One region of the Streptomyces sp. NPDC111507 genome, then DNA from elsewhere that is predicted to be linked to it. Evidence: riboswitches for the same ligand, from Rfam matches in the RefSeq annotation. Region 1 holds a riboswitch; each other region holds the start of a gene.

Region 1 (4,462 bases):
GCGCAGCAGCCCCCGGGCATCCTTGGCGACGGCCACCGCGCGCTCACGCAGATGCGTGTCCTGCTGATCGTGCAGATCCGCGGCGACCAGCCGCAGCAGCAGCCAGCCGGTGGCCAGTACCAGTACGGGCACGGTGGCGCCCACGGCCAGGGCGATCCGCGTGGACAGTCTCACGGCCGCTCCTGCGGGTCGTCGTCGCGCAGGACGAAGCCCACGCCTCGTACGGTGTGGATGATCCGGGAGTGCCCCGACGTCTCCAGTTTGCGGCGCAGATAGCTGACGAAGGTGTCCACCGCGTCGGTGCGCACCTCGAAGTCGTAGCCCCATACGCGATCGAGGAGCTGGTCCCGGCTGAGCACGATGCCTGCGTTGCGGGCGAGGAAGTGGAGGAGTTCGAACTCGCGGCGGGTCAGTTCCACCGGCCGCCCGTCGAGGCTCACCCTGCGGGCGGCGGGATCCAGGAGCAGCCCGCCGGCCCGTACGGTGCCGCTGTCCCGCGGCGGCCGGCGCCGCAGCAGTGCCTCCAGCCGCAGGACCAGCTCCTGCAGGGCGAAGGGCTTGACGAGGTAGTCGTCGCCGCCCGCCTGCAGGCCCGCGATCCGGTCGGCGGTCTCGTCGAGTGCGGAGAGCATCAGCACGGGTACGTCGTTGTCCTCGTCCCGCAGCGCCCTGCACACCTCGATGCCGTTGAGGTCGGGCATCGAGATGTCCAGCACGATCACATCCGGCGGCGTCCGCCGGGCCACCGCCAGGGCCGGCCGGCCCCCGTCGGCGAGATCCACGGCGAATCCACCGAGCCTCAGGCCCCGCTCCAGCGAGCGGCGGATCGCCGCGTCGTCGTCCACGACCAGGACACGGCCGCGCTGCCCACTCATCACCACTGTCCCTCCCCGCCACACCCGGCGTCCTGCCGGGGCCCGCCGCCGCCCATCGTGCATCAGCCGCGACGGTCCCGGCCCCGAGGGGTGGACCAAGGGTTCGGTGAGAACCGTCCGGACCGGCCCCGGTCGGCGCGGGCCAGGCGGAGCGTGGCGGTTGCGCGGCGCCTGACCCGACGGTTGCATACGACTGTGTCGTCGATGGCCGACCCCGCACACAGCCAACGACCCGCCGAACCGGGCCTCCGTGCGGCCGGGCCCGCCAGGGCCGGACTTCTACGACGTCCGTGGAGGAGCGATGGGTGTGGACACGAGCGCGCGGGTCGGCCACGGGAAACGGTGGGCGGCCAGGGGCGCGCTGATCGCGGCGGCGCTGGCGGTGCTGCTGCCGCTCGGTTACGGAGGCGTGGACGGCGTACTGCTGCTCCTGGCCGCGCTCCTCGGCGTGGCCGTCACGGCGGCGGCGCTGTGGTGGGCGCTGACCCGGCGCGGCCCGCTCCGCTGGGTGGCGGCCGTGCTGGCGGCCGTCGTGCCCGGCGCCGTGCTCACCCTGTTCGCCGTGGCCGGGCTGCTCTGGGCCGTTCCCGTGTCCCTGGCACTGTGGACCGTGGCGGTCTGGAGCGGCCGGTACGCCCTGCGGAGCGACCGGACGCGCGCCCCGCGCCCGAAGGAACGCAGGGCACCGCCGCCGCGGCGCCCCTTCCTCCTCATGAATCCGCACTCCGGCGGTGGCAAGGTGGCGAAGTTCGGACTGCGGGAGAAGGCGGAGCGGCTCGGCGCACAGGTCGTGCTCCTCGACCCTGACGAGCACCAGGACGTCACCGCGCTGGCCCGGGCCGCCGTCGCGGACGGCGCGGATCTGCTGGGTGTCGCCGGCGGTGACGGTACCCAGGCGCTGGTCGCGGCCGTCGCCGCCGAACACGGTCTGCCGTTCCTGGTGGTCTGCGCCGGCACCCGCAATCACTTCGCGATGGACCTCGGCCTCGACCGCGACGACCCGGCGACCTGCCTGGACGCCCTCACCGACGGCGTCGAACTCCGCGTGGACCTCGGCTTCGCCGGCGGCCACCCGTTCGTCAACAACGCCTCTTTCGGCGCGTACGCGGCGGTCGTGCAGAGTCCCGCGTACCGCGACGACAAGATCGGCACCATCCTGGACCTCCTGCCCGACCTGCTCACCCGTCAGCGCGGGCCGCGACTGACCGCTCGCGCCGCGGACACGACGCTCGACGCCCCGCAGGCCGTACTGGTGAGCAACAACCCCTACCGCACCAACGATCCGGCCGGTCTCGGCCGCCGCGAACGGCTCGACTCCGGGCTGCTCGGTGTCCTCGGCATCACGGTGGACAGCGCGGCCGAGGCCGCCGCGCTCGTACTGGACCCCGCGCCGGACGGACTCGCGGTCCTGACCACCCGTGAGGTGGTCATCGACGCCGACCGCGCGGAGATCGAGGCCGGCATCGACGGCGAGGCCCTGGTCCTGCCCACCCCGGTGCACTGCCGCGTCGAACCCGGCGCCCTGCGCGTCCGCGTCCCCAAGGAACGGCCCGGTGTGCCGGAGGCCCAACCCCCCTTGGACTGGCGCCGGTTGCGCACGCTCGCGGCGACCATGGGGCGCACGGCGGTCGTACGACATCCTGGTCGTGGCCGGAACACGTAGACGAAGGTCACAATTACATATCGGACAGTTCGCGCTCCAATCTTCACACCAGGCACACAAATTGGCTAAGTTGGCGGTAGGCCGCACGACTCCCTCCGGCGAACCTCGCCGGGTCGCGCGACCTCCGCCGAATCCGGTGCCTCCGTGGCAACCGGAACCTGGACCCAACCGACCTTGGGGTGAATCGGCCCAACTGCCCGATCGGGCAAGGGCTGTAGGGCAGCCTTCCTGAATCTTCCGCCCGAACCCGACAGCCGACCCGGTAGGCGGAGTACGGAAGGAGTACGGCTCCCATGGCGCCGGAACGAACCCCGCGCCCTGGAGGCAACAGCCTCCCTGGCATGCCTGACTCCGCACGCGCGGCGGCCGCCCTCAGTAGCGCGGACGGTCCGAGCCGCGAGGAGGTGCAGCAGCGGATCAGCTCCCTCTACGACCAGGCCGAGAACGCCGTCGGGTTCGTCAACGGGACCCGCGCGATGACCACGGGGAGCCGAAGCCGCGTCAACCCGGCAGCGGAAGGCGCGCGCAGGCGCCGCGACCCCGCCCTCGACGACATCACCAGAACCTGGTTCGACGCGGCGCGCGCGCAGCTGGGTCCGTCCGCGCCTGCCAGGCTGCCGGCCGACCGGATGTCGAAGCCCCCCGCCGAGGCGCGGCCCGCGGGCCCGCCGAAGCGGCCGGAGGACGGACTCACCGACCGTGGGCGGGAGTTGACCGCCCGCCCTGTTCTTGAGTTGACGGCGGGCCCCTCCGCCGAGGCGGCCGCCGGGCCCGTGGCCGAGTTGACGGCCAGGGCCGTCGCCGCACTGCCGGCCGCGCCGGAGCCTGCGCCGCAACCCGCGCTGGAGGCCGCCACGGCCCTGCTGCCCGCGCTGCCCGCCGGGCCGGGGCAGTCCTCGTTGAAGACGTCCAAGGAGAAGATCCAGCGCAAGCTGGCGCTGGCCCGTGATCTGGTGTCCCAGCACGCCGCGCGCTGGAACCCCGGGCCCGCGGCGATCGAGTCACGTCCGGCCGAGGCCGTCTGGCCCACCCCGGAGGATCAGGCTCGCCGGCAGGCCGCGGAGGAGTGGCAGCGACAGCAGTCGACCGCACTCGGCCCGGACATGTCCTTCGGCACCGGGATGCCGCTCGGTGCGGGCATGTCCATGGGTGCGGGGATGCCGTTCGGTGCCGACATGTCCCTCGGCACGGGGATGCCGCTGGCCGCGGGCATGCCGCCCGGCGCGGACATGTCCCTCGGCGGAGGCGTACCGCTGGCCACGGACATGACCATGGGTGCGGGGATGCCTCTCGCTGCCGACATGTCCCTCGGCACGGGAATGCCCCTGGCCGCGGGTGTGCCCGTAGGCACCGGTGTCTCCACCGGTTCCGTCAACACGGCCGTCGGCGCCGCGGAGTCGGCGTACGGCGGGAAGGCCGCCAAGGCCCTCGCCTTCACCCGCGAGCAGATCGGCAAGCCGTGCGTCTGGGGCGCGACCGGACCGGACTCGTACGACTCCGCCAGCCTCGTCCAGGCCGCCTGGAGGGCCGCCGGGGTCGCGCTCCCGCGTACCGTGCACGGGCAGGCGACCGCCGGTGCGGCGATTCCCCTGACCGACATCCAGTTCGGCGACCTGATCTTCTTCTACGACAACGTCAGCCACGTCGGCTTCTACACCGGCAACGGCATGATGATCCACGCCCCCAGCCCGGGTGCCTCGATACGCGAAGAGTCCCTCTTCTTCGCCGGACAGAAGGCGATTCACAGCGCGCTGCGCCCGGCGTGACGGACGCAGCGACATCTCCGGCACCTCAAAGCACACATAAGGCACTGGAGCGGTCAAAGTTCCGCAAGAGGGGATGTATGTGATCCACGCGGGCCTCGCCGCCCGACCGGCCACCCGCGCTGACCATACTGGGAGGCCACGCCGCCTCCCACCGCAAA
Region 2 (4,462 bases), on a different contig from region 1:
CGGCGCAGCGGGACCGAGTCCTCCGGGTTGGCCAGTACACGCAGGTAGGCCAGGACGTCCCGGACCTCCTTGCGCTCGTAGAAGCGGACGCCGCCCACGACCTTGTAGGGCAGGCCGACGCGGATGAAGATCTCTTCGAAGACACGGGACTGGGCGTTCGTTCGGTAGAAGACGGCGACGTCTCCGGCCTTCGCCTCGCCCGCGTCCGTGAGACGGTCTATCTCTTCGGCGACGAACTGCGCCTCGTCGTGTTCGGTGTCCGCGACATAGCCGGTGATCTGCGCGCCCGCGCCCGCGTTGGTCCACAGGTTCTTGGGCCGGCGGGACTCGTTGCGCTCGATGACCGCGTTGGCGGCGGAGAGGATCGTCTGCGTGGAGCGGTAGTTCTGCTCCAGGAGGATCGTCGTCGCGTTCGGGTAGTCCTCCTCGAACTGGAGGATGTTGCGGATCGTCGCGCCGCGGAAGGCGTAGATCGACTGGTCGGCGTCGCCCACGACGCACAGCTCGGCGGGGAGCAGGTCGTGCTCGCCGTGCGGGGTGTCCTCGTCTTGCGCGCCGGTGCCGACCAGCTCACGCACCAGCGCGTACTGCGCGTGGTTGGTGTCCTGGTACTCGTCGACCATGACGTGGCGGAAGCGGCGACGGTAGTGCTCGGCGACGTCCGGGAAGGCGCGCAGCAGGTTGACCGTGGTCATGATCAGGTCGTCGAAGTCGAGCGCGTTGGCCTCGCGCAGCCGCGACTGGTACATCGCGTAGGCCTGGGCGAGGGTCTTCTCGAAGCCGTCGGCGGCCTGGGCGGCGAAGTCCTCCTCGTCGATCAGCTCGTTCTTCAGGTTCGAGATCTTGGCGCTGAAGGACTTGGGCGGGAAGCGCTTGGGATCGAGATCCAGATCACGGCAGACGAGCGCCATCAGCCGCTTGCTGTCGGCGGCGTCGTAGATCGAGAACGAGGAGGTGAAGCCGAGCTTCTTGCTCTCCCGGCGCAGGATCCGCACACACGCGCTGTGGAAGGTCATCACCCACATCGCGTTCGCGCGCGGGCCGACGAGCTGCTCGACGCGCTCCTTCATCTCGCCCGCGGCCTTGTTCGTGAAGGTGATCGCGAGGATCTGGCCGGGGTGGACATGGCGCTCGCCCAGCAGATGGGCGATGCGGTGGGTGAGCACCCGGGTCTTGCCGGAGCCCGCGCCGGCCACGATGAGCAGCGGGGAGCCGGAGTGCACCACGGCCGCGCGCTGGTTCTCGTTCAGCCCGTCCAGCAGGGCCGCCGGGTCCACGGCGGGGCGGGGCGCGCCGTCGCGGTAGTAGGCGTCCCGGCTCGCGGGCGCGTCGAAGCGGCCGCCGAACAGGTCGTCCGGAAGCGGCTCCGCCGCTCCGTCCTCGGGCGGCGGCGGGGGCTCTTCCTCGTGGGCCCCGGAAGGCTGGAGGTCCGCCAGAAAGCTGTCATCAAAGAGGCTGCTCATCGCTCTCCGAGTCTAGGCGGCCCCACTGACAACCCGCGGCCACCCTGAAAACCCGACCGGTTTTTCCGCGATCGCGCATGATCGCTTTCCGTGACGGCGCCCGATCGCTTTCCGCCACTCTTTCCGCCGCCCTTTCCACCGCGGACGCCGTCACCGTTCAGGATCGTTTCATTACGGTCAGCCACAGCCAGTCCCGATCAATGGCTGCCAGAGTCAAGGTCACAAAAATGTATCGGGCATATCGCACATCAAACTTCACAGAACACTTATGAGTTGGCTAGCGTGCCGGGCAGGCCGCTCGACCCAACCGGCGAACACCGCCGGGCCGTGCGGCCTCCGCCGAGTCCGGTGCGCCCGCGTGGCAGCCGGAGCCGGGGACCCAACCGACCTTGGGGTGAATCGGTCCAATTGTCCACTGGGGCACGGACCGTAGGGCAAACCTTCCGGACGTACCCGCCCGAACCCGACAGCTAACTCGGTAGGCGGATGACGGAAGGAGTCGCCACCTTGGCGTCGCATCGCAAGTGGAGTCCTACAGGTACACGCATAGCGGGCATACGGACTCCCGCCCTCGCCACGGCGGCCCTCACCTCCGTGGCCCTGCTCTCCCAGACGGCGAACGCCGCGCCCTCGGCCGACTCCAAGCCGAGCATCGAAGAGGTCGAGAAGAAGGTCGACGACCTCTACCACCAGGCCGAGACGGCGACCGAGAAGTACAACGCGACCAGGGAGAAGACCGCCCAGCAGCGCAAGCGCGTCGACTCCCTCCTCGACGACGTGGCCCAGCGCACCGAGAAGCTCAACACCGCGCGCGAGGAACTGGGTTCGTTCGCCGCGGCGCAGTACCGCACCGGCGCCGCCGCCCCCGACACCGCGAGCCTCCTGCTGGCCGACAATCCGCAGGACTACTTCGACCAGACCCAGCTGATGAACCGTCTGACCACCCGCCAGAAGGCGGCCGTCGACGACTACGTCACCGAGCAGGCCGCCACCACCAAGAAGCGCGCGGAGGCCTCCAAGAGCCTGCAGACGCTCACCACGACGCAGAGCGCGCTGAGGACGTCCAAGGCCGACGTCCAGCGCAAGCTCGCCGAGGCCCGCTCCCTGCTGTCGAAGCTGACCGCCGAGGAGAAGGCGCGGCTCGCGGCGATCGAGAAGAAGAAGCAGGAAGCGGCCGACCGCAAGGCGGCGGAGCTGGCCCAGCAGCAGGCCGCGGCGCAGAAGAAGGCTCAGGAGGCGGCCGCTCAGCAGCAGACGGGTTCCGGCACCTCCGGGACCACTGGCTCCGTCGGCACCTCCGGCAGTTCGGCCAGCGACTCCTCGTACACCGCCAAGGCCGACAAGGCCCTCGCCTTCGCCCGCACCCAGGTCGGCAAGCCGTACGTCTGGGGCGCGACCGGGCCCGGCTCCTACGACTGCTCCGGCCTCACGCAGGCCGCCTGGAAGGCCGCCGGCGTCGATCTCCCGCGTACCACCTGGGACCAGGTCAACGTGGGCACGACGGTCCCGCTCTCCGACATCAAGCCCGGTGACCTCGTCTTCTTCTACGACGACATCAGCCACGTCGGCCTGTACGTCGGCAACGGCATGATGATCCACGCCCCCAAGCCGGGCGCGTACGTCCGCGAGGAGTCGATCTTCTACGGCGGCGAGTCGATCATCCACAGCGTGGTGCGTCCGGCCTAACGCCTCGACGCCCGGCACGCGCGCGTGGGGCTCATCGAGCTCCACGCGCGCGTGGCCCGCCGCCAACCCGCTCGAAGGTCCTTAGCATCGGGCCCATGTCAGCCATCTCCCCGCCCGGCACCCGGTGGACCGGCCTGCGCAGCTGGTGGGCGCAGAGTCCGCCGGGCGCCGGAGCCGCGATCCTGGCCACCGGCATCATCTCGATCGGGCTGGAGCAGACCGGCTACGAGGTCCTGTCCCGGATCGTGCTGGCCCTGGCGGCCGTCGGCTGGCTCGGGCTCGCCGCGGCCTTCGTCGTACGGCTGCTGCGAGAGCGGGAGCGGTGGCTGACGGAGGCCGGTACACCGAGTGCGCTCACCGCGGTCGCGGCGACCACCGTGCTCGGCACGCGGCTGGTCACGCTGGGGTGGAAGGTGCCGGCCGAGGCCCTGCTCGCCCTGTCGGCGGCGCTCTGGCCGGGGCTGCTCCTCCTGGTCGTACGGCAATGGCGGCCCCGTATGCCCGGAGGGGTGTTCCTCGGCTGTGTGGCCACGCAGGGGCTCGCGGTGCTGGGCGCGACGCTCGCCCCCGCGACGCACACGGACTGGCTCGCGCACACCGCGCTGGTGCTGTTCTGGCTGGGGCTCGTGCTCTACGCGGCGGCACTGTTCTACTTCGACTACCGCGAGGTCGCCACGGGCGCCGGGGACCAGTGGGTCGCGGGCGGCGCGCTCGCCATCTCGGCGCTGGCGGGGTCGAAGCTGATCCTCGCGTACCAGGCGAACATCTATCTGTGGAACAACGACGACAACGGCGTGCTGCGCTGGGTGACCGAGGCGCTGCTCGTGCTCGTCCTCGGCTCGTACTGCGTGCTGGCCGTGGCGGAGGCCCTGTGGCCCCGACCGCACTACGACGTGCTGCGCTGGGCGACCGTGTTCCCGCTGGGGATGACGGCGGTGGCGACGCTGTCGGTCGCGGCCGCCATCGGCGTCGGCCGGCTCAGGGGGCTCGGGCAGGTGCTGCTGTGGATCTCGGTCGCGGCGTGGCTGGCGGTGGCGGCCGTAGCGGTCAGGCGTCCGCGGGAGCCGTAGCGGTCGGGCATCTGTAACGCTGTCCGGAAGCGCCGTAGCCGTCCGTGGGGGCCTTCGGGGGGCCGTCAGGTCCAGAGCACCGCGATGAAGATGTTCGCGGTCGTGAGCAGCCCTACAAGCCCGAACAGGCCCTTGTCCACCTTCTCGTCGTCCCGCTTCACATAGACGAGTCCGAGGATCACGATCAGCAGGGCGAGCTTCACGCCGATCTTGATGGTGTTGACCGAGTGGTCGTCGGCCTGG
Region 3 (4,462 bases), on a different contig from region 1:
CCCGCGCCCGGTGAGGACCTCATCTCCGGTCTCATCCGCGCGTCCGACCACGGCGAGCACCTCACGGAGAACGAGGCCGCCGCCATGGCCTTCATCCTGCTCTTCGCCGGGTTCGAGACGACCGTCAATCTCATCGGCAACGGCACGTACGCCCTCCTCACCCACCCCGAGCAGCGCGCGCGCCTCCAGAAGTCCCTCGCCGCCCGCGAACGCGAACTCCTCGAGACCGGCGTCGAGGAGCTCCTCCGTTACGACGGGCCGGTGGAACTGGCCACGTGGCGGTTCGCCACCGAGGCCGTGTGCATCGGCGGGCAGGGCATCGCGCCCGGCGACCCCGTCCTCGTGGTCCTCGCGGCTGCGGACCGTGACCCCGCGCGGTTCGAACAGCCGGACACGCTCGACCTCTCCCGCCGTGACAACCAACACCTCGGGTACGGCCACGGCATCCACTACTGCCTCGGCGCCCCGCTCGCCCGCCTGGAGGGCCAGACCGCGCTCGCCACCCTCCTCACCCGACTCCCCGACCTTCAACTCGCGGGAGATTCGGCCGATTTGCGCTGGCGCGGCGGGCTCATTATGCGCGGATTGCGCACGCTTCCAGTGGAGTTCACACCTCCGGTACCGGTCGCGCGATAGCGGGCGACCCTACACCTGCGGGCGCTTAAACCTGACGCGCACTCAACTCTGTGATCTTCACGTGATCTACGCTGCATCGACTTGTGACAAGTGTTCGGGTGCGGATACGTTCACTCGTCAACGCGACTCACACGTCGCGTAGTCACCTGCTGTCACGTGAAAGGCTTCCGCATGCTCTCCGGGAACGGCCGCCATCGTCGCCCCCGTCAGGCCCCGGCCCTCATCGTCGCGGCAGGAGTGACCGGATCCGCCATCGCGATCCCGTTGCTCGGTGCCACCAGCGCGAGCGCGGCCGACGGCACCACGTGGGACCGGGTCGCCGAGTGCGAGAGCGCCGGCCAGTGGAGTGCCGACAGCGGCAACGGGTATTACGGCGGACTCCAGATCAGCCAGGCGGACTGGGAGAAGTACGGCGGCCTCACCTACGCGTCGAGCGCCGACGAGGCCAGCCGCTCGCAGCAGATAGCCATCGCCGAGAAGCTTCTCGACCACCAGGGCGTCACCCCCTGGCCGACCTGCGGACCGCTCTCCGGGCTGAGCAAGAACTCGGGCGACATCCTGGTCGACACGGGCGTGGCGAACGACTCGTCCAGTACGGCGGATTCATCCGGTTCCTCCGATTCGTCCAGTTCGTCCAAGAATTCAACCTCGTCCAAGTCTTCCAGCTCGAAGTCCGATTCATCTTCGTCTGACTCTGCTTCATCCGGTTCGTCCTCGAAGGCGACCGGGAAGGCGGCCGAGAACACGACGAAGGCCGACACCGACGGCGACGCCCAGGGGGCGGACGGCTCCGACACGGATGCGTCGAAGAGCGATAACTCGGGCAACTCCGGCCAGGGCGACGACTCTTCCGGTACGTCCGAGAACGCGACGACCGGTGCGGGACGCCACCGCGGCGGCACCGCGGACGAGAACACCACCGACAGCGCCGTGGACGGCCGTAGCGACGACTCCTCCGGGCGGCATGCCTCGCGCGGCGCCGGCGCCTCCCGCGATGTCGTCGACGGCTCCTACGTCGTGCGCGCCGGAGACAATCTCTGGACCATCGCGGACGCCCTTGACCTCGAAGGCGGATGGGCCGAGCTGTACGAAGCGAACAAGAAGACGGTCGGCGTCGACCCGAACCTCATCCTTCCCGGTCAGAGCCTTGCAGTTGGTGCCGAATCGGGCCAAAAGTAGGGGCAGTTCGCGTCACGGTTCGCTGTGTAATGTCCGGTTTGGCGCGAGTGAGAGATGGATCTCAAAGGCCCTGATCGTCTTTGGAATTCAGCCGATCGGCTGCTTACGGTCATGACCGCTCGCCACAGCGGGCCCCGACGGTCGTCAACGCCGAATCCTGCCAACGGCCGTACGGGAACAGTCGACGCGTCAGCGCCGTAGGCAGGAGCGGGGGACCCAAGGTATGCGCCGCGCCCGGTAGTTGACCGGGAGCGGCTTGGGGTGAAGCCGAGCGCTCAGAGCGCACGGCCGGGCACTCACCCGCCCGAACCCGACAGCTCACCTCGCAGGCGTCGGTGAGGGGATCTCTCCATGCTGTTTTCCAGCAAGGGCAAGCACCGCCGTCCGTCCAAGGCCACTCGTGTCGCCACGCTCGCCGGTGTCACCGGTGTCGCCATCGCCGCTCCGCTGATGGCGGCCGGCAACGCCTCCGCCGCCACCGCCTCCCAGTGGGACGCCGTCGCCCAGTGCGAGTCCGGCGGGAACTGGTCCATCAACACCGGCAACGGCTACTACGGCGGTCTGCAGTTCTCGACCTCCACCTGGGCCGCGTACGGCGGCACCGCGTACGCCGCGACCGCCAACCAGGCGTCCAAGTCCCAGCAGATCACCGTCGGCGAGAAGGTCCTCGCCGCGCAGGGCAAGGGCGCCTGGCCGACCTGTGGCACGGGCCTGTCGAGCGCCGCGTACACCGGCGGTGCGAGCACCCCGTCGACCTCGTCTTCCTCGAACAGCTCCTCGTCGAACAGCTCGCCGAGCGCCAGCACCACCACCCGCTCGACGGACACCGCGGCCTCCCGTTCGGCGTCCCGCCCGGCCGCCCAGAAGACCGTCTCCACCCCGACCGGCAAGAAGGTCAAGAAGGGTGACGGCGAGTACAAGGTCGTCAAGGGTGACAGCCTCAGCTCGATCGCCGAGAAGAAGAAGGTCAAGGGTGGCTGGCAGCAGCTGTTCAAGCTGAACAAGGACATCGTCGACGACGCCGACGTCATCTACCCGGGTCAGCAGCTGCACCTCAGCTGATGATCGGCAGCTTCACCCCAGCTGAATGACAGGTCCCACATAAAAGGGGTCTCCACACTGGAGACCCCGGTGAGGGTCGCCCCCGTCCCCACGGGCTCCCCGCTCCGGTGCGTGTTCCCCCGTACGCGCCGGAGCGGGGTTTTTCGTCTCCGGCATTTCGTACGGAGCGTTTCGTACCCAGATTTCCGTACCCGTTTTTGTTCCGTTCTGGAACAATGTGTACGTTCAGTTCTGCCCAAGGGGTGGGCGACCGGCTGGCCGATCCCCCCGGGGCGGTTAGGCTCATGTCGCGAAGCCATCACAGGCTCCGCGTACCCGCGTCACATCCCAGAAGGAGATGCTCGTGCCGTCCATCGACGTCGTCGTAGCCCGGGAAATCCTGGACTCCCGAGGCAACCCCACGGTCGAGGTCGAGGTCGGCCTCGACGACGGCAGCACGGGTCGTGCCGCCGTTCCGTCCGGTGCGTCCACCGGCGCCTTCGAGGCCATCGAACTGCGTGACGGTGACCCCAACCGTTACGGCGGCAAGGGTGTCGAGAAGGCCGTCCTCGCCGTCATCGAGCAGATCGGCCCGGAGCTCGTCGGTTACGACGCCACCGAGCAGCGCCTGATCGACCAGGCGATGTTCGACCTGGACGCCACCGACAACAAGGGCTCGCTCGGCGCCAACGCCATCCTCGGCGTCTCGCTCGCCGTCGCGCACGCCGCCTCCGAGGCGTCCGACCTCCCCCTCTTCCGCTACCTGGGCGGCCCGAACGCGCACCTGCTGCCCGTTCCGATGATGAACATCCTGAACGGCGGCTCGCACGCCGACTCCAACGTGGACATCCAGGAGTTCATGATCGCCCCGATCGGCGCGGAGTCCTTCTCCGAGGCCCTGCGCTGGGGCGCCGAGGTCTACCACACCCTCAAGAAGGTGCTGAAGACCAAGGGCCTGTCCACCGGCCTGGGCGACGAGGGCGGCTTCGCCCCGAACCTGGAGTCGAACCGCGCCGCGCTCGACCTCATCCTCGAGGCCATCAAGCAGGCCGGTTACATCCCCGGTGAGCAGATCGCGCTCGCGCTCGACGTCGCCGCGTCCGAGTTCTACAAGGACGGCAAGTACGAGTTCGAGGGCAAGTCCCGCTCGGCCGCCGAGATGACCGAGTACTACGAGGAGCTCGTCTCCGCGTACCCGCTGGTCTCCATCGAGGACCCGCTGTACGAGGACGACTGGGCCGGCTGGAACGTCATCACCGAGAAGCTGGGCGACAAGGTCCAGATCGTCGGCGACGACCTCTTCGTCACCAACCCGGAGCGCCTGGCCCGCGGCATCGAGGAGGGCTCCGCGAACGCCCTGCTCGTCAAGGTCAACCAGATCGGCTCGCTGACCGAGACCCTGGACGCCGTCGAGATGGCCCAGCGCAACGGCTTCAAGTGCATGATGTCCCACCGCTCCGGCGAGACCGAGGACGTCACCATCGCCGACCTCGCCGTCGCGGTGAACTGCGGCCAGATCAAGACCGGCGCCCCGGCCCGCTCGGACCGCGTCGCCAAGTACAACCAGCTGCTGCGCATCGAGGAGATCCTCGACGACGCGGCGGTG
Region 4 (4,462 bases), on a different contig from region 1:
CGCGTCGGCCCCGGCCGTACCGGTGCCGCCGCAGCTACCGCCGCCGTGGCCCGGGTACGGCTACGCGCCGGTGCCCGGCCAGGTGAACCCCGCCGGCACACCCCCGTACCCCGCCGGCGCGACGACCCCGTATCCCGCCCCGGCAACGCCGTACCCCGCGTACAACCCCTACCAGTCGTAGGCCTCAGGCGGACGCTTCCGTCAGCCTGGCCACCTCCGCGTCCGTCAGGGTCAGGTCGGCGACCGCCAGCAGGGCCGGCAGCTGCTCGACCGTCCGTGCGGAGGCGATGGGCGCCGCGACCGTCGGCCGGGCGGCGAGCCAGGCGAGGGCGACCGTGGCGACCTCCGCGTCATGGGCCCCGGCGACCTCGTCGAGGGCGGCCAGGACGCGGATGCCGCGCTCGGTGTCGAGGTGCTTGCCTGCGCCCTCGGCCCGCGCGGAGTCGACCGTCGTACCCGGGCGGTACTTGCCGGTGAGGAATCCGGACGCGAGCGCGAAGTACGGCATGGCGGCCAGGCCGGTCCGGGAGGCGACCTCCTGGAGCGGGCCCTCATAGGTGTCGCGCGAGACGAGGTTGTAGTGGGGCTGGAGGGCGACGTAGCGGGCGAGGCCCTCGCGGTCGGAGAACTCCACGGACTCCGCGAGCCGCTCGGCGGAGATGTTGGAGGCGGCGATCTCCCGGACCTTGCCGGCCCGGACCAGTTCGTCCAGCGCGCCGATGATCTCCTCGACCGGCACCGAGGTGTCGTCGAAGTGGGTGTAGTAGAGGTCGATGTAGTCCGTGCCGAGGCGGCGCAGCGAGGCGTCGGCGGCGGCCTTGATGTTCGCCGGGGACAGGCCCTTGTACTCGGGGTGGGTACTGACCTTGGTGGCGAGGACGATGTCGGAGCGGTTGCCGCGCGCGGCGAACCACTTGCCGATGACCGTCTCCGACTCACCGCCCGTGTGGCCGGGGATCCACGCGGAGTAGCCGTCGGCGGTGTCGACGAAGTTGCCGCCCCCGGCCGTGTACGCGTCGAGCACGGCGAAGGACTGCGCCTCGTCGGCGGTCCAGCCGAAGACGTTGCCGCCGAGGGAGAGCGGGAAGACCTCGAGGTCGGAGGAGCCGAGCTTGCGTAGAGAAGTCATGCCTTATTTCAACAGCCGTAGCGGATTCCCATATTCCGCATACGGCCCGCGGGGACGATCAGGGGTTCAGGCCTTTGCTGTGCAGCCACGCCATCGGGTCGATCGCGCTGCCGCCGCCCGGGTGAACCTCCAGGTGCAGATGCGGCCCGGTCACGTTGCCGGTCGCGCCCACGCGCCCGATGACGTCGCCGGTGGCCACCTTCTGCCCCACGCTGACGCTGATGGAGGACTGGTGGCAGAACCACAGCTCCGTGCCGTCGTCGAGGGTGAGGATGGTGCGGTAGCCGTACGAGCCGGCCCAGCCCGCCTCCGTGATCGTGCCGCTGTGGATGGCCTTGATCAGCGTGCCGGTGGGGGCCGCGAAGTCGAGGCCGGTGTGGTAACCGGAGGACCACATGGAGCCCGCGTCACCGAAGCGGGAGGTCAGGGTGTACGAGGAGGTCGGCAGCGAGTAGCTCTTGGCGAGCTCGGCGAGGCGCGCGGCCTCGGCCTTCTGCTTGGCGTCCTCGTCCGCCTTCTTCTTCGCGGCGGCGACCTTGGCCTCGGCGTCGTCCTTCTGCTGGGCGGCCAGCGCGACCGCCTTCTTCGCGGCGGCGGACTCGGCGGCGTCCTGGGCCGCCTTGTCGATCTGGTCCTGCTGCGACTCGGCCTGCTGGATGATGCGGGCACGCAGCGCCTCGCCCGCGTCCGTGTTGCCCCGCGCGGCGTCGGCGCTGGTCACACCGGCGCTGGTGAGCGGGGTGGCGGAGCCCTTCGGCGTGCTGGAACCGCCGTCGGATATCAGCGCCTTGGCCGATTCGGTGACCGAGGAGAGGTCGGGCAGCGAGATGGAGACCGGCGGCTTGCCGGGCGCCGCGGTGGCCATGCCGCCCGCGCCGACGGCGGCGATGACGCCGACGCCCAGGACCGTGGAGCTGCGGGCGAGTCCTCCGCCGCGCTGCTTGGAGACGCGGTGCCGGCCACGGAGGGGACGGATGGAATCCTCGGTGGGGTTCCACTCCTCCCAGGGGCCCTCGTCCTTGCCGTAGGCGTAGCCAAAAGTCTGGGTGTCGTTCGGCGGGAACGAAGTGGGCTGGGCAGGCCGGTTGGACGCCACGTGGGCGTGCTCCTTTCCTTCCTTCTCGCCTACCGGGTTAGCTGACGGGTTCGGAGCAGGAAGGTCTCCTACGCGCGTCAACCCACGGTGTCTCCACCGTGAAAGACGCTCGATTCACCCCAAGTTGGTGGTTCCCCGGTTCCCTCGCGGGATTCGGCGCGTGCGCACGGAGCCGACTCTTGTGACGGCTGGGACGACCGCGCTGCGTTATCGAACGTTAATAGACGCGGGTACCGGATTCCAAGCTGTTCGTACTGATCATTAACGACTTTCGGCCAGGACTTACCGCCCATGACCGGCGGAAATCGGGCGAGTTGGCCGCGCCTCCCTACCTGGCGGTCATTTGACGGTGCATCAGTTGTTATGCGGAGGGACAGCGACCGATCACCCCTCGTGATATCGATCAAGAACGCCCCTTCCGTGGCTACGGCCGCCGTACGGCGAGCAGTGCCATGTCGTCCGTCAGGGCGCCGCCCGTGTGCAGCCGGACCTCCTCCACGAGCGTGGCCAGCAGGGCGTCGGGGCCGGGGAAGGTCCGTCCGGCCAGGCGCGCGGCCGGATCGTAGAAGCGCCCCTGCACGTCGCGGGCCTCGGACAGTCCGTCCGTGTAGAAGAGGAGCGTGGCCCCGTGCGGGAACTCCGTCTCCTCGGCACGGTCCGGCCAGCTGCCCAACTCGCCCATGCCCAGCGGCAGCGCGGGGTTCGCGGCGGAGAGCGTGACCAGCGTTCCGTCCGCATGCAGAAGCAGCGGCAGCGGGTGGCCGCGGTTGACGATCCTCACGAGGCCGCCCTCGTGCGTGATCTCCGCGAGGACGGCGGTGGTGAACCCCTCGAAGGCGTCGAGGCCCTCACGCCGGGTGCCCTCGCGGGCCAGCGCCCGCTCCAGCCGCTGCGCGACCGCCTCCGGCGTGGCCTCCTGCTCGGCCGCCTCCCGGAACGCCCCGATGACCACGGCGACGGCGGCCACCGCGTCCATGCCCTTCCCGCGTACGTCACCCACGGCCAGCCGCACCCCGTGCGGGGAGTCCTGCACCGCGTACAGGTCGCCGCCGATGAACGCGCCCGCCTGCGCAGCCTCGTAGCGCGCGGCGACGTCGAGGCCGCCGATCCGCCGGTCGGGTTCCGGCAGGACGGCACGCTGGGCCGCCTCGGCGATCTGGTGGGCCGAGGCGAGTCGTTCGTCGGTGCGGCGGACGAGAATGTTGATGAGCGCGGCCAGCACGCCGACGGTCGCCACGGTGGCGACCTCCGTGAGCGCGTCCACCTCGAGGACGATGCCGAGCCGGATGTGGATCGTGAGCACCGCGACGAGCGCCGCGACGCCGGTGAGCACGGTGCCGCGCAGCGAGAAGAGCGGGGCGGCCACGAGCGGCGCGGCCGTGAAGAGGGGGCCCGCGGTAAAGGCCATCGGGGTGAAGTAGTCGTAGAACGCGCCGACCAGGATGAGCAGCGCGGGCAGCACCCGGACGAGGCTGCGCGCGCAGGAGATCCGGCTGCGGTCCGCCTCGGGCCGTCGGGGCACCGGCTCGTCCCCCAGCCCCGGATCGGGCACGGGGTCCTCGGGCAACCGCCCACCGGACCGGTCGTGCTGCTTGTCATCCGGCTTCTCGTACGGCTCGCCGTACGGCTCCTCGGCCCGCTGCGCGCCTCCTTCCTGCTGCCCCACCCGTCCAGGCTTCCCGGCACGGGGGCGGGGGGCGAGCGGTGAGGGGCCGACCGGGGGACGCGTCAGTCCGAGGCCGACCACCGGACGCCGCCCGCTCCGCCGCGCCCGTGGTGGTGCCCGGCCGGGGCGACGACGGTCCCGCCGTCCGGCACGAAGTCATGACCGCCGTGACAGGCCCCGAGGAACAGCGCGCACACGGCGAGCAGCAGCGCGAGCGCCGGCGCGCGCCGGACCAGCCACCGAGGACGACTCATAGTGAGCGGAAGACTACAGAAAGTCGGGTCGGCAGGGAAAAACCGGGGCGGGACGGCGAACGGGAAAACCGGGCGGCAGGAAAACCGGAACGGCGAACGGGAAAAAACCAAGGGCCGGAACTCGTTTCCGAGTTCCGGCCCTTGGCCTTCAGTAGCGGGGACAGGATTTGAACCTGCGACCTCTGGGTTATGAGCCCAGCGAGCTACCGAGCTGCTCCACCCCGCGTCGTTGAAATTAGTGTACGCCATCCACGGGGCCCGATTCACCAGGCTTTTCGCGGACGACCGCGAGGCCGCCCCTACCCGGCCGCGAGAAG

What was found. A riboswitch is a leader RNA that binds a small molecule or an ion and turns the genes downstream of it on or off. The one in region 1 is predicted to bind cyclic di-AMP.
Region 2: linked by a shared signal. The riboswitch ahead of ACZ7M2_RS10970 (C40 family peptidase) and the one ahead of ACZ7M2_RS25235 (C40 family peptidase) in region 1 are both predicted to bind cyclic di-AMP.
Region 3: linked by a shared signal. The riboswitch ahead of ACZ7M2_RS18165 (transglycosylase family protein) and the one ahead of ACZ7M2_RS25235 (C40 family peptidase) in region 1 are both predicted to bind cyclic di-AMP.
Region 4: linked by a shared signal. The riboswitch ahead of ACZ7M2_RS44940 (M23 family metallopeptidase) and the one ahead of ACZ7M2_RS25235 (C40 family peptidase) in region 1 are both predicted to bind cyclic di-AMP.

The regions. Positions count from the first base shown of each region.
Region 1 is NZ_JBVKBU010000006.1:214,688-219,149, reverse strand. It holds gene ACZ7M2_RS25250 (sensor histidine kinase) at 1-174, opposite strand, end outside; gene ACZ7M2_RS25245 (response regulator transcription factor) at 171-875, opposite strand; gene ACZ7M2_RS25240 (diacylglycerol/lipid kinase family protein) at 1,177-2,538, shown strand; cyclic di-AMP (ydaO/yuaA leader) riboswitch at 2,654-2,823, shown strand; gene ACZ7M2_RS25235 (C40 family peptidase) at 2,880-4,304, shown strand.
Region 2 is NZ_JBVKBU010000002.1:768,988-773,449, forward strand. It holds gene pcrA (DNA helicase PcrA) at 1-1,463, opposite strand, end outside; cyclic di-AMP (ydaO/yuaA leader) riboswitch at 1,791-1,963, shown strand; gene ACZ7M2_RS10970 (C40 family peptidase) at 1,971-3,149, shown strand; gene ACZ7M2_RS10975 (tellurite resistance/C4-dicarboxylate transporter family protein) at 3,245-4,219, shown strand; gene ACZ7M2_RS10980 (hypothetical protein) at 4,285-4,462, opposite strand, start outside.
Region 3 is NZ_JBVKBU010000004.1:103,467-107,928, reverse strand. It holds gene ACZ7M2_RS18175 (cytochrome P450 family protein) at 1-636, shown strand, start outside; gene ACZ7M2_RS18170 (LysM peptidoglycan-binding domain-containing protein) at 793-1,815, shown strand; cyclic di-AMP (ydaO/yuaA leader) riboswitch at 1,999-2,162, shown strand; gene ACZ7M2_RS18165 (transglycosylase family protein) at 2,167-2,877, shown strand; gene eno (phosphopyruvate hydratase) at 3,215-4,462, shown strand, end outside.
Region 4 is NZ_JBVKBU010000020.1:21,308-25,769, forward strand. It holds gene ACZ7M2_RS44930 (PrsW family intramembrane metalloprotease) at 1-181, shown strand, start outside; gene ACZ7M2_RS44935 (aldo/keto reductase) at 185-1,129, opposite strand; gene ACZ7M2_RS44940 (M23 family metallopeptidase) at 1,188-2,225, opposite strand; cyclic di-AMP (ydaO/yuaA leader) riboswitch at 2,237-2,394, opposite strand; gene ACZ7M2_RS44945 (PP2C family protein-serine/threonine phosphatase) at 2,650-3,777, opposite strand; gene ACZ7M2_RS44950 (hypothetical protein) at 3,954-4,145, opposite strand; tRNA gene ACZ7M2_RS44955 (tRNA-Met) at 4,298-4,371, opposite strand; gene ACZ7M2_RS44960 (dihydrofolate reductase family protein) at 4,445-4,462, opposite strand, start outside.